3 regions of the Lelliottia sp. CFBP8978 genome follow, and region 2 is predicted to be linked to each of the others. Evidence: predicted binding sites of a transcription regulator. Region 2 holds the regulator's gene; each other region holds the start of a gene.

Region 1 (5,031 bases), 1.9 Mb from region 2:
TTACATAAGTAAGTGACCGGGGTGAACAGGTGAAGCCAACGCATCTGCAGCGTGAAAGACGACGGGAAATTAACCGTCGATGCCTTTACTGCGCAGGTAATCTTCGTAGTTACCGGTGAAGTCCACGATGCGCTCCGGCGTAATCTCAATCACGCGGGTTGCCAGCGAGCTCACAAACTCACGGTCGTGGGAAACGAAGATCAGCGTGCCCTGATACATCTCCAGCGCCATGTTCAGCGATTCGATAGATTCCATATCCAGGTGGTTAGTCGGTTCATCCATCACCAGGATATTGGGTTTTTCCATCATCAGCTTACCGAACAGCATGCGCCCTTTTTCACCACCGGACAGGACTTTGGCGGGCTTCTTGATATCATCCTGGCTGAACAGCAGACGGCCAAGGATACCGCGAACAGCCTGCTCGTCGTCGCCTTCCTGCTTCCACTGGCTCATCCAGTCAAAGACCGTCAAATCGTTTTCGAATTCGTATTCGTGATCCTGCGCATAGTAGCCCAGCTGCGCATTCTCGGACCACTTCACGGTACCGCTATCCGGCGTCAGTTCACCGACCAGCGTTTTCAGCAGGGTAGATTTACCCACGCCGTTCGCACCCAGAACCGCGATTTTCTCGCCCACTTCCAGCAGCAGGTTGAATTTTTTGAACAGCGGACCGTTATCAAAACCTTTCGCCAGCGCTTCAACTTCCAGCGCGTTACGGAACAATTTCTTGTCCTGCTCAAAGCGGATGAACGGGTTCTGACGGCTGGACGCTTTCACTTCGTCCAGCTTGATCTTATCAATCTGACGCGCGCGAGAAGTGGCCTGGCGCGATTTAGAGGCGTTGGCGCTGAAGCGGCTCACAAACGATTGCAAGTCGGCGATCTGCGCTTTTTTCTTGGCGTTATCCGCCAGCAGACGTTCGCGCGCCTGCGTTGCCGCCGTCATGTATTCGTCGTAGTTGCCCGGATAAACGCGCAGCTCGCCGTAGTCCAGATCGGCCATGTGGGTGCAGACCATGTTCAGGAAGTGACGGTCGTGCGAAATGATGATCATGGTGCTGTCACGGTCGTTCAGCGTCTGTTCCAGCCAGCGAATGGTATCGATGTCCAGGTTGTTCGTTGGTTCGTCGAGCAGCAGAATGTCCGGGTTAGAGAACAGCGCCTGCGCCAACAGCACACGCAGCTTCCAGCCTGGCGCCACTTCGCTCATCAGACCGTAGTGTTGCTCAACCGGAATACCGACCCCAAGCAGCAGTTCACCGGCACGGGATTCGGCGGAATAGCCGTCCATTTCGCCGTAGAGTACTTCGAGATCGGCCACTTTATAGCCGTCTTCTTCGCTCATTTCTGCCAGACCATAAATGCGGTCGCGCTCCTGCTTCACTTCCCACAGTTCCCCGTGTCCCATGATCACGGTATCGAGCACTGAAAACTCTTCAAAGGCGAACTGATCCTGACGCAGCTTACCGAGGCGCTCGTTTGGATCGAGCGACACGTTGCCCAGCGTCGGCTCTAAATCGCCGCCGAGAATCTTCATAAAGGTGGATTTTCCGCTACCGTTGGCACCAATCAGGCCGTAACGGTTGCCGCCGCCAAATTTGACGGAAATGTTTTCGAACAGCGGCTTACTGCCAAACTGCATAGTGACGTTGCTGGTAACTAACACGGGGAGATTCCTGCGAAAAAGTGTGATAAACACGGCATTATGCCACAATTCCGAAATGAGATCCCGTGTTGCAACAACCCACTAAACTTTAACAAAATCGAAAAAAATGTGATTTCGTACACATCTGAATTCCATGCGCGAGGGAATGCACATATAATGCGCTCCAATCAATGATTCAGACTCATCAACTAATCGCCAGAGTGGCAAAGATACCTCGCATAACATGAATATGAAATTATCAACGCTTTTTGCGGCGGCGTTAGCCGTAGTAGGTTTTTGCAATACCGCTTCTGCGGTGACTTATCCGCTGCCGACAGACGGTAGCCGTCTGGTGGGTCAAAACCAGGTGGTGATCGTTCCGGAAGGGAACACCCAGCCGCTGGAATATTACGCCGCCGAGTACCAGTTGGGCCTGTCCAACATACTGGAGGCTAACCCGGGCGTAGACCCGTATCTGCCAAAAGCCGGTACCGTGCTGAATATTCCTCAGCAGCTGATCCTGCCGGACACCGTCCAGGAAGGTATTGTGATCAACAGCGCCGAAATGCGCCTGTATTACTACCCTAAAGGCACCAACACGGTGATCGTTCTGCCAATCGGTATTGGTCAGTTGGGCAAAGACACCCCGCTGAACTGGACCACCAAAGTAGAACGTAAGAAAGCCGGCCCAACCTGGACGCCAACCGCCAAGATGCACGCCGAGTACATCGCTGCGGGCGAGCCGTTGCCAGCCGTTGTTCCTGCGGGCCCGGACAACCCTATGGGTCTGTACGCGCTGTACATTGGCCGTCTGTATGCGATTCACGGCACCAACGCCAACTTTGGTATCGGCCTGCGCGTGAGCCACGGCTGTGTGCGTCTGCGTAACGACGATATCAAGTTCCTGTTCGAGAATGTGCCGGTCGGGACTCGCGTCCAGTTTATCAACGAGCCGGTGAAAGCGACCTCCGAGCCTGATGGCAGCCGCTATATCGAAGTCCACAATCCGCTGTCCACCAGCGAAGATCAGATTAACAATAACGAGATCGTACCGATTACGCTGAAGAGCAACGTGCAGGCTGTCACCAGCCAGGCTGACGTTGAAACCACCATTGTGGATCAGGCGGTACAGAATCGTTCCGGTATGCCGGTACGTTTGAACTGATAGCGATTGCAGCATCAAAAAAGCGGGCTAATGAGCCCGCTTTTTTATTAGCCGTTATTCACGATGACGATCCCGCCGTGATCGTAACGATAATGGCAGTGGGCGTATTCCAGCGGCGTGCCATCCTCCAGATAGATCACCTGCTCGACCTCCAGCACCGGGTCGGTCTGCTCACACACCAGATGCTGCATATCCAGCGCGTTGGGTTTTAACGCCCGCACCACACGATACGATCCCATGATCTTCAGCCCCAGCGTGTCCTGAACATACTGGAATACCGAGCTTTCAAGATGGGTCTTATTCAGCCCCGGCACCAGATTGAGCGGCATGACGGTGGAATCGAGCGACATCGGCTCGCCGTTCAGCAAACGCAGGCGGATAAAATCATAGATCGGCGTATCGGCGTTTATCATCAGGGACGACTGCTCTTTCTCGTTCGGAAAGCGCAGTTCGAAATGCACGACCTGGCTGCTCACCGTACCGAGATGTTCCCAGGTTTTGGTCGCGCCAAAGTAGTCGCTGCCGGAGAGATCCCATTGCGAGAGCTGCAGGAAGTTTTTGCGAATAAAAGTCCCCTGCCCCTGTCGGGTATAGACCAGCCCCTCAACAATCAGCTGGCGCATCGCCTGCTGAATGGTCATCCGACTGGTGCTAAACTCCGCCGCCAGCGCAAACTGATCCGGCAGCGGTTCATTGGCGGCATACTGCTGGCTGATGATGCGTTTCTTGATTTCCCGCGCTATGGTGATGTACTTCGCCGCCATCGCCTTTTCCTTTTGATTAATCCGCTATCGCACTGTTTTTTAACGCCACCCTCTCGGCAATCTTGAGGAAAGGCAGGTAGAAGAATACACCAAAAATGATGATTGCCAACTGCACCACCACCGCCCGCCAGTCCCCCGCCGTCGCCAGCCAGGCGCTTAAGATCGGCGGCGTGGTCCACGGGATCATCACCACGCAGCGTGACATCAGTCCGAGCGTGGTACAAAGCCAGGCAAAGTAGATGCCAATCGCGGGTAACAGCACAAACGGGATCATCAGCGGTAAGTTAAAGACAATCGGCAGGCCAAAGATCACCGGCTCGTTGATATTGAACAGACCCGGCGCCAGTGACAAACGCGCCACCTGTTTAGCAGACTGTTGCCGCGAGAAGATGAAAATCGCAATCAGCAGGGAGATCGTGCTCCCGGTCCCGCCCACCATCCCAAACGTCGGCACAAAGATATTATTGATGATATGCGGTATCGGCTGCCCGCTGGCGAAAGCCAGCATGTTCTCATTAGTGTTGATTAACAGGAACGGTTCCAGAATCACGCTGTTCACCACCGATTGATGAATCCCAAGGGTAAACAGGAAATTACCAAAACTGTAGATAAAAATAGTCCCTGGCAGACTGGTGTTGATTAAGCGCAACGGCTGCTGGATGAAGGTCGTTATCAGGTGAATAAGATCCGTATGCAGGACATTGGCCAGCAGTGCGGCAATGACGGCAAACAGGGAGAGCGTGATGATAGTCGGGATCAGCGCCGTAAACGATTTACTGACCGCAGGCGGGACATTCTCACCCAGCGAAATATGCAACGCCTTCAAACGTGAAATGGCGATAAACACTTCAGTGGAGATCAGGCCGATCAGCACGCCAGCGAAAATCCCTGTCGAACCAATATTGGCAAACGTCAGCACCTGCGTGACATTCACCGTGGTCTGACTGCCGACAGGCACCAGTTGCAACTGCATCGGCATCATAATGATGAAACTGCTCACCGCGATAACCACTGCCGAGACCGGATTGTCGAAATCTTTGTTGCGCGCCAGCGACCAGGCAATCATCGGGGCTAGCAACAGCGCCGCAATATTGAGCGTGCCATTGATTATCGCCTCGCCCCACACCTTGAACTGGGCGAGCGTTTCACCTTCAAACACCCACGGAAACACCACGTTATTCACCAGTACCGCCAGGCCCGCGAGAATAAAGATGGGCATCACGGTGGCAAAGGCGTCGCGCAAGGAACGTAAGTGAACCTGGTTTGCCAGGCGCGCTGAGAACTCAACAAATTTATCAACAAAGGACTGCATATTTGGCGTTATTTTTGTTTCAGACATAGCGGATATTCCCATTAATCAGTCACAAAAACCGGTCCGGCAGCGTACGGCTTACAGCTCGCGCCCGTTACTATGAATGGCCTGTTTAAGCCATGCGTAGCTCTTTTTCGGCACCCGTT
Region 2 (5,031 bases):
CGCGAGCAGTTTGTGCAGCATCTTCAGAAGATCGACGCACAGTACGACGTGTTCAGCGATATTCGCGGCATGGGACTGTTAGTCGGTGCGGAACTGAAGCCGCAGTATAAAGGCCGCGCGCGTGACTTCCTCCATGCGGCTGCGCACGAAGGGGTGATGGTACTGAATGCCGGCCCAGATGTAATGCGCTTTGCGCCGTCGCTGGTGGTGGAAGAGCAGGATATCGAAGCCGGGATGACGCGTTTTGCCAGTGCGGTGAAGAAGATCGTTCAGGGCTAATGGAGTCGCCAGGTAGCGGCTTGGTTTTGTCCCGGAATACGGAGCCGCAAAACTTACGACGCCTTACGGCGCATAATCCGCGTCAGCCAAATGCCGTGATGCGGGCGCTGACGCCATGCGACCGACGAAATGGTGTGCATGGTGTTCAGATGTCCCAGAACGCGCTGTAAATGCTGTTCCAGCGTGCTCATAGGGCCCCAGGTGAGCGTTTCCGGTGCTTCAAGAATGTTAGAGTCTCCGGATTCCCCCGGCGCGTCATACTCCAGACGCTGCTGGCATCGCTGCAGCGCAATTTCACACGACTGCAAATAGCGCTGCGCCAGGTCCGGCGTCAGCATCGCATGCTCGCGTGCCAGCGTGGTCATGGCATTGATATGCTCGACGATAAACTGGCTATGGGTGACCCACAGCTTCATATCCGCCAGATAATGGGAATTAAAGCCCGGCTCCTGCATCGCCTGATTGAGGGAGTTAAACAGCGCGTTATGGGCCTGATTGACCTTCATGCGCTGATAGGCCAGCGGGGAAGGCTGCGGATCGTCGCTCAGAATAAGGCGAATCGCCTGCTGATCGGCCTCCAGCGCATCGTGCGCATTCTGTCGCAACAGCCCACTCTGCCACTGGGGCCACAGCCAGACCATGCCGCCAAAGGCGATCAGACAGCCAATCAACGTATCCACCAGTCGCGCGACAATATACTGTTCGCCGTTCAGCGTGAGCAATTGCAGGGTATACACCGCCGTGACGGTAAATCCGACCATCGCCCAGCCGTAGTTTTTGCGGATAATCAGATAACCCACGAGGGTGATCACCAGCATTCCTGCCAGGGCGAAGCCGTCCGGTACGTGGAAGTGCAGCGTTATGCCAGCAATCACCAGTCCTGCGACCGTGCCCGCTGCCCGGTGCAGGATCCGCACGCGGGTGGCGCCGTAGCCATTTTGCGTGACAAACAGCACCGTCATTAAAATCCAGTAGGGTTTCGGTAGATGCAGCGCCATGCCCATCAGGCTGGCAATGCTGAGCATTACGCTGATCCGCGCCGCATTGCGCAGGGCCGAGGATTTCAGGGACAAATAGCTTTTTAACGCTGGCAGCAACGGCAGGCGTTTTTGCTTATCGGCCATCAGGTCGCGGGAATAGAGGGGGCGCTGGGTGCGGAGCACGCGCGCGATGCGGCTAAAGTGCCAGGCGCAGAACTGCCCGACCGGATTGTCCGGATGCTGACGTGCGATTTTCTCCAGCGCGCCCAGCTGTTTTTCCATCGTAAAGCGCGTGGGGTAGCGGTGGTACAGAATATCGTCAGCCAGTACCCGCAGGCGCGCGGCGACCGTTTGCGCATTCCAGCGGATCACCGCTTCGGCGTGGCTGCGCTCCACCAGTTTTTGCACCTCGGCAGGATAATGCAGGCTGACGGAAATATGCTCCTGAAGATCCAGCCCGACCTGAAACGTGCGCAGCAGCCGCTTGTATTCATGATTCTTATTGGCGGCCAGCATATGGAGCTGCTGGTAGCACTGGCTAATCAGATCCACCACCTTTTGCTGGCGAGTGAGCAGCGGCGGCAGCGACTTTTCCGGATCGGTATGTTGCGTCAGCAAGGTGTATTTTGCTTCGCAATACTCCGCGAGCTGGACGTACAGCAGGCTCAGGGATTCGCGTAAGGGCTGTTCGCGCCACATCCAGAACCAGAACCAGTTGAACAATCCGTACCACAACGTGCCGAGGGCATAGATCAGCAGCGGCTCCCAGATGGGCATATTTCCGGCAAGGCTAAGGGTGAAAATCGCGGCGATGAGCGATGCGGGCAGCAGGCGCGCATGAAGCGAACTGATCTCCGCGGTGACGCCGAGCGTCATCGCCAGCACGGTTAAAATCAGCGGCAGAGGAATGTCGCGGGCAAGTAAGAGCTGCACGGCGAGGCTGCAACCGGCAAACAAACTGCCGCCAATAATCAGACGTTTGAAAAAGCGCTTATGCGGGGTGTCCAGACCGGCGATGTTACAGCAGGCAGGCACGAGAGAGAACAGCAGACCATGTTGCAGTTGGCCGAGAATCAGACCGACAGCCACGGGGAGACATAACACCAGCGTTTGCCGAAGTGCGTAGTTAACTTCCGGGTGATAAATCAGCCTGCGCCACATGGTTGCCAGAGACAAAAACGGCGTGACACCTTGCGATGGCACGCCGTCTGACCGGAATTAACGCGTTCCGTAAACCACGATAGTTTTACCGTGGGCGGAGATCAGATTCTGATCTTCCAGCATTTTCAGGATACGGCCAACGGTCTCACGAGAACACCCGACGATCTGACCAATTTCCTGACGGGTAATTTTAATTTGCATACCGTCCGGGTGGGTCATGGCGTCAGGCTGTTTCGCCAGGTTCAGCAATGTCTGTGCGATGCGGCCTGTCACGTCCAGGAAGGCAAGGTTACCCACTTTCTCGGAAGTGACCTGCAGGCGGCGAGCCATCTGCGAAGAAAGACGCATCAGAATATCCGGATTCACCTGGATCAACTGACGGAATTTCTTGTAGGAGATTTCGGCGACTTCACACGCGGTTTTTGCACGTACCCAGGCGCTACGTTCCTGGCCTTCTTCAAACAGGCCCAGTTCACCGATGAAATCACCCTGGTTCAGATAAGAAAGGATCATTTCTTTCCCTTCTTCATCCTTAATCAGCACTGCCACCGAGCCTTTGACGATGTAATACAACGTTTCCGCTTTTTCACCCTGGTGAATCAGCGTGCTCTTCGATGGGTACTTATGAATGTGGCAATGAGACAAGAACCATTCGAGAGTCGGGTCTGTTTGCGGTTTGCCAAGCACCATGCGCTGTTATCCTCTGTTATAAGCTGTCACCAGAGTCATAAATCGCATCCTGACTCTGGGGTTGCAATCGAATTCTTCCCCGTACCTGGGAATGCGGCTGTCATTTTGTTTCGCAGCCAGTAATGTTTGATGTCCTCTGCATACATGTGTAACGTCAATGTATTACTGTAGCATCCAGAGTGTTTTAGCATAGCTTTCGCCGCGTGTCTCCTGGTGTCTCGCTTCAGCATGACGCAGGTCGTCTTCCGTTGCGAGAATTGTAACGCGCGCGTAATCTGTTCGGAAAATTGCAACGTCGGAGTTAATGAATATGCAAGCGCGTGTGAAATGGGTTGAAGGTTTAACGTTCCTCGGTGAATCCGCTTCCGGACACCAGATTTTGATGGATGGTAACTCCGGTGATAAAGCGCCAAGCCCGATGGAAGTTGTGCTGATGGCCGCCGGCGGCTGTAGCGCAATCGACGTGGTTTCGATTCTGCAAAAGGGTCGCCATGAGGTGACGGACTGCGAAGTGAAGCTGACCTCCGAGCGTCGCGAAGAGGCCCCGCGCCTGTTCACGCATATCAATTTGCACTTTATCGTGACCGGGAAAGATCTGAAGGATGCGGCGGTTTCCCGCGCGGTCGATCTCTCTGCCGAGAAGTACTGCTCTGTGGCGTTAATGCTGGAAAAAGCGGTGAAAATCACGCATTCGTATGATGTGATCGAAGGCTGACTGATGGGGCATCGTGCGCACCGATGCCCTCATCGTGACCCTCTGCACGGGGAGAGGGAATAGGGTTACTCGATCTTCTTGCCTTCCATCAGTCGCTGCACCAGCGGCATCATAATCAGCTCCATCGCCAGACCCATCTTCCCGCCCGGGACCACCAATGTATTGATGTGGGAAATAAATGAGCCCTGCAGCATCGCCAGCAGCCAGGGGTAATCAATGTCTTCCAGATTGCGGAAGTGGATCACCACAAAACTCTCGTCCAGTGACGGAATGGTTTTTGCTGCGAACGGGTTTGAGGTGTCCACCGTCGGAACGCGCTGGAAGTTGATGTGGGTTCGTGAAAACTGTGGTGTCAGATAGTTGATGTAATCTTCCATTGAGCGCACGACAGAATCCATCACCGCTTCACGGGAATGGCCGCGTTCGCTCATGTCACGGGTCAGCTTCTGGATCCACTCCAGATTGACAATCGGCACCACGCCCACCAGCAGATCAACATGGCGCGCCACGTCATGCTGGGGTGTCACTACGCCGCCATGCAATCCTTCGTAGAACAGGACATCGGTGGGTTCCGGCAGCGGCTGCCACGGCGTAAACGTACCCGGAACCTGGTTCCATGGGACGGCTTCATCGTAGGTATGCAGATACTTGCGCGACTGACCTTTACCGGTGTGGCCGTAATCAATAAAGGTTTGTTCCAGCAGGCCGAAATCGTTCGCATCAGGGCCGAAATAGCTGATGTGCTTCCCTGAATCGCGGGCCTTGCGAATCGCCATATCCATTTCCGGACGGGTATAGCGGTGAAAGCTGTCACCTTCAACTTCGGCAGCATGCAAATTGAGTTGGGCGAAGATCTTGCGAAAAGCGAGGCTGGTGGTGGTGGTTCCCGCACCACTTGAACCCGTAACGGCAATAACCGGATGTCTGGCGGACATAGCAACTCCCTGACTGGAAAGATGGAACAATCAACCGCGAAACTGATTGCGCGGCATGATGTTGACGGTTTCGTGCAGTTCAGACCACACCAGCAACACCTCGCCACTTTGTAGCTGCCGTTTTACATCGGCGACCTTTTGCTCAAGCGAACGTTCATGTTCACCATAATCGGTGCCCTCGCGTAATACAAAGCTTTCAATCAGGCTATCCAGCGTTTCGGGAGCCAGATCCTGCCAGGGAATCATCATTTTTTGCCTTCCAGGTAGGGGG
Region 3 (5,031 bases), 1.1 Mb from region 2:
CTTATCCACGCGCCAGTAAAACGCGGGATGTCATGGCGCAACTGCCGCTTTCGTCACTGCTTCTGGAGACCGATGCGCCGGATATGCCCCTGAACGGTTTTCAGGGACAGCCTAATCGTCCGGAGCAGGCGGCGCGGGTCTTTGCGACGCTGTGCGAATTACGTGCTGAACCTGCAAAGGCGATCGCCGATGCACTGCTGCAAAACACCGAAGATCTCTTTGGCATAACGCTATAAATAAAGCGCCGGGCGGATCACCCTGATCTGCCGTTTTTCCAGCGCTTGCGCCAGCGGTTCGATATCGTCAGCCGTGGCGCTACGCCACGAGGCTGCTTCACCATAAACGCCGTGCGCATGAAACGCATTGATCCGCACCGGGACATCGCCCAGTGCGCGGATAAATGCGCTCAGGGGCCCCAGATGCTGCAGATAATCACTGTGTTCAGGAATAACCAGCAGGCGTAACTCTGCCAGCCGATGACGATCGGCCAGCCAGCGGATACTGTGTTTAATCTGCGGGTTTTCACGTCCGGTCAGGAAACGATGATGCTCATTGTTCCACGCTTTCAGATCCAGCATGGCTCCCTCAAAAACCGGCAACAGTTTTTGCCAGCCGGTTTCACTGAGTAGACCGTTACTGTCCACCAGACAGGTTAAATGCTTTAGGGCCGCGTCGGCTTTCACCGCGTGAAACAGCGCCAGCAAAAACGGCAGCTGGGTGGTGGCCTCGCCGCCGCTGACGGTAATGCCTTCGATAAAGGGCGCGACGGTGCGGATCTGCCCGAGTATCTCCTCCACGCTGAAGCGCTGTGCCATCGGGGTCGCCTGGTGTGGACACAGGCGTAAACAGGTGTCGCAACTCTGACACGCCTTTTCCTGCCACCAGACGCGACCGGCCTGAATGCTCAGCGCATCGTGCGGACAATGTATGACGCAGTTGCCACAGTCATTGCAGCGACCGATTGTCCACGGATTGTGGCAGGTTTTGCAGCGCAGATTACACCCTTGCAGGAACAGAGACAGGCGGCTGCCTGGCCCGTCCACGCAGGAAAACGGGATAATCTGACTAACTAAAGCGCATCTGCTGTTCATGGCTGATCACCCGCGACTGACGTTCAAGGATTCGGGTATTTCGCGCAGCCTCTTCCCCAAGCCAGGTGGTGTTGGTGCGTGAACCCTCAGCACGATATTTTTCCAGATCTGACAAGCGCACCATATACCCGGTAACGCGCACCAGATCGTTCCCGGCGACATTAGCGGTAAACTCGCGCATACCCGCCCTGAACGCACCCAGGCAAAGCTGTACTACCGCCTGCGGATTACGTTTGATGGTTTCATCCAGCGTCAGAATATCGCTGATGCCGGACGTGTAGTGTTTGTGATGAGGGGCAACGGCCAGCAGATGGCTGATGGGGTCAGGTTCATCGCCATAGGGCAGGCGTGCTCCTGGCGTGGTGCCGGAATCGGAGCTGATACCCGACTGGGCATGCAGCATGGCGCGCTGCTTCCAGCCGTGTTTCACCGGCGTATTTTCAACAAATTCCGCGAGCTGTTCACTGATGCGATAACCCAGCGTATTGGCCTGCTCATCTTTGCCATATCGCCCGTCGAGACCGGCTTTTTCACATAGCGTATTCACGGCTTCAGCCAGGCCGTACATGCCAAACATCGGCACGAAACGATCTGCATCAATCAGCCCCTCTTTCACCAGGAAGCTATTCTCAAAGAAGCCAGATTGCTGATAAAGGAAATCACAGCGCGCATCAATGATCTCCATTTGCTGCTGACAGTAGTGCGGTAGCGTGCGGGTAAAGAAATCATCCACTGATTCACTGGCCTGCGCGATGGCCTTGAGATTCAGGCGAACCAGCGTGCTGCCACCGCCCGCGAGCGGCAGGGAGTTGTAACAACTCACCACGCCATAACGACCTTTTGTGAAAATTTTATCATTCATCGGGCCGTTGGAAATATGCGGTTTACTGCATTCGCAAATGTTTTTTGCCACCGTCAGTAGCAGATCGTCAGGGGTGATTTCCGGATCGTAAATGAACGTGAGGTTAGGCGCGACCTGCTTTAGCTCTGCATCAGCACGTAAAATCGCACGAGTGACAGGCGTATCCGCCGGGCCGATGTTGGCATGCATAAAGGCATCGGGCAGGGTTCTGTCGAGATAACGCCAGAAACGTTTTATTCGGCTATCAATGTCTTCTTGTGTTAGAATTCTAACATACGGTTGCAGCAACGCGTCGAGATGGCCGAGAAACACGGGCATGGATGTGACGGATGGAACATGGTGATAGAGGATAGTGAGTAATGAAAGGGCGTCATCAAGGTCTTTTGCCCCTTCCAGCTCTAACCACTCCGAGCCGTTTGCCAGGAACCTGGCGTAGTCCGGCAGAACGTAGCGTGGCTTGAAAGGCGCATGGCCTTCAAACATGTCGCAAATGAAACCCTCGTCCAGCGCGGCACGAGCTACGGATGACAGGGAGGGATAGGGCAGATTGTTTTCCGCTTCCAGCGCCAGAAAATGGCGTTTTTGCTCAGGCGTCAGTACCGGGCTTGTCACAATTTGCTGGCAACGTTGTTGCATAGCATCGAGACCGGAGGTGGACATGTTCGCTTCCTTATATTCTGCGGATGATGGGCAGATTGTAGGAAGTCATCACATCGGGTCTATTGATCAGACGTGGGTGATTGCTGTTTTAGTCAGCAGATTCAAGAGTAAAATTTGAAGTTGATCTCATTACAGTAATGCAAATTTGTACGCAGTTTTCATTAACTGTGATGAATGTCGAAGTGTGAATGCGGGTGAATGTTAGAATACTCACAGACCCGCACGGTGAAAATTTATACGGCGATGCCGTTGGAGAATGTTATGACCGATTTAACCGCAAGCAGCCTGCGCGCGTTGAAACTGATGGACCTGACCACCCTGAACGATGACGACACCAATGAAAAAGTGATCGCATTGTGTCATCAGGCGAAAACGCCAGTAGGCAACACTGCCGCTATCTGTATCTACCCGCGTTTTATCCCGATTGCACGTAAGACTCTGAAAGAGCAGGGCACGCCGGATGTGCGCATCGCCACTGTGACAAACTTCCCACACGGTAACGACGACATCGAGATCGCGCTGGCAGAAACCCGCGCGGCGATCGCCTACGGTGCCGATGAAGTTGACGTGGTGTTCCCGTACCGCGCGCTGATCGCCGGCAACGAGCAGGTCGGTTTTGATCTGGTGAAAGCGTGTAAAGACGCCTGTGCTAAAGCAAACGTATTGCTGAAAGTGATCATCGAAACCGGTGAGCTGAAAGAAGAGCGGCTTATTCGTCAAGCGTCTGAAATCTCTATCAAAGCCGGTGCGGACTTTATCAAAACGTCTACCGGTAAAGTGCCGGTCAATGCCACGCCAGAAAGCGCACGCATCATGATGGAAGTGATTCGCGACATGGGCGTTTCTAAAACCGTTGGTTTCAAACCTGCGGGTGGCGTGCGTACTGCAGAAGACGCGCAGCAGTTCCTGGCTATCGCTGACGATCTGTTTGGCGCCGACTGGGCTGATTCCCGTCACTACCGCTTTGGCGCATCCAGCCTGCTGGCAAGCCTGCTGAAAGCGCTGGGGCACGGCGACGGTAAGAGCGCAAGCAGCTACTAATTACTCGTCATACTTCAGGCCGCAGGTGCGTTGGCTGCACTCTCTCACCCCAGCGACTTACCTGTGTAAGCTCCTGGGGGATTCGCTCCTTTGCCGCCCTCCTGCAACTCGAATTATTAAGAGTAATATTTTCTCGCGGCGGGTTTATCCGCCGCATTTAACCTGATTCCTCGGGGGTTACCGTGTTTCTCGCACAAGAAATTATTCGTAAAAAACGTGATGGTCATGCATTAAGCGACGAAGAGATCCGCTTCTTTATCAACGGTATTCGTGACAACACCATCTCTGAAGGGCAGATTGCCGCCCTGGCGATGACCATTTTCTTCCACGATATGGCGATGCCGGAACGTGTCTCGCTGACCATGGCGATGCGGGATTCAGGGACCGTCCTGGACTGGAAAAGCCTTAACCTCAACGGCCCGATTGTGGACAAACACTCCACCGGCGGCGTGGGTGATGTGACATCGCTGATGCTTGGCCCAATGGTGGCGGCATGCGGCGGCTATATCCCGATGATCTCCGGGCGTGGCCTGGGCCATACCGGCGGCACGCTCGATAAACTGGAAGCCATTCCGGGCTTCGATATCTTCCCGGATGACCAACGCTTCCGCGAAATTATTAAAGACGTTGGTGTGGCGATTATCGGCCAGACCAGCTCTCTTGCTCCGGCAGATAAACGTTTTTATGCCACCCGTGATATCACCGCGACAGTCGATTCTATCCCGCTGATTACCGCCTCGATCCTCGCCAAAAAACTGGCGGAAGGCCTGGATGCGCTGGTGATGGACGTGAAAGTGGGCAGTGGCGCATTCATGCCAACCTACGAACTCTCTGCGGCACTGGCTGAAGCGATTGTTGGCGTGGCCAACGGCGCGGGCGTACGTACAACTGCGCTGCTCACCGATATGAATCAGGTGCTGGCCTCAAGTGCGGGTAACGCGGTTGAAGTGCGCGAAGCGGTGCAATTCCTGACCGGTGAATACCGAAATCCACGTCTGTTCGACGTCACGATGGCGCTGTGCGTTGAGATGCTGATCTCCGGCAAGCTTGCCAAAGACGACGCCGAGGCGCGCGCTAAACTGCAGGCGGGTCTCGATAATGGCAAAGCGGCTGATATCTTTGGTCGCATGGTTGCGGCCCAAAAAGGTCCGACCGATTTCGTCGAAAATTACGCAAAATACCTACCGACCGCGACGCTCAGCAAAGCGGTTTACGCCGATACTGAAGGCTTTGTCTCCGCGATGGATACCCGTGCGCTGGGCATGGCTGTTGTCTCGATGGGCGGCGGACGTCGTCAGGCTTCGGACACCATTGATTACAGCGTCGGCTTTACCGATATGGCCCGTCTGGGTGATAGCATTGACGGGCAGCGTCCGC

Evidence for each region. Region 2 encodes CRP, which controls carbon source genes, mostly activating them, when cyclic AMP is high. Its sites were predicted from a motif close to ATGTGANNNNNNTCACAT; they were not measured.
Region 1: a site for CRP is predicted at 1,772-1,789, ahead of ldtB (L,D-transpeptidase). Genes of this name have one in related genera too.
Region 3: a site for CRP is predicted at 2,726-2,743, ahead of deoC (deoxyribose-phosphate aldolase). Genes of this name have one in related genera too.

What each region holds. Positions count from the first base shown of each region.
Region 1 is NZ_CM188253.1:1,448,676-1,453,706, reverse strand. It holds gene SOM82_RS06770 (ABC-F family ATPase) at 70-1,665, opposite strand; gene ldtB (L,D-transpeptidase) at 1,889-2,809, shown strand; gene SOM82_RS06760 (GntR family transcriptional regulator) at 2,857-3,573, opposite strand; gene SOM82_RS06755 (PTS sugar transporter subunit IIC) at 3,590-4,912, opposite strand; gene SOM82_RS06750 (glycoside hydrolase family 1 protein) at 4,964-5,031, opposite strand, start outside.
Region 2 is NZ_CM188253.1:4,041,674-4,046,704, reverse strand. It holds gene argD (bifunctional acetylornithine/succinyldiaminopimelate transaminase) at 1-279, shown strand, start outside; gene SOM82_RS19085 (YccS/YhfK family putative transporter) at 333-2,420, opposite strand; gene crp (cAMP-activated global transcriptional regulator CRP) at 2,478-3,110, opposite strand; gene SOM82_RS19075 (OsmC family protein) at 3,421-3,825, shown strand; gene SOM82_RS19070 (phosphoribulokinase) at 3,891-4,760, opposite strand; gene SOM82_RS19065 (YheU family protein) at 4,791-5,009, opposite strand; gene SOM82_RS19060 (hydrolase) at 5,006-5,031, opposite strand, start outside.
Region 3 is NZ_CM188253.1:676,482-681,512, forward strand. It holds gene SOM82_RS03170 (TatD family hydrolase) at 1-236, shown strand, start outside; gene SOM82_RS03175 (YjjW family glycine radical enzyme activase) at 231-1,091, opposite strand; gene SOM82_RS03180 (YjjI family glycine radical enzyme) at 1,066-2,613, opposite strand; gene deoC (deoxyribose-phosphate aldolase) at 2,875-3,654, shown strand; gene deoA (thymidine phosphorylase) at 3,837-5,031, shown strand, end outside.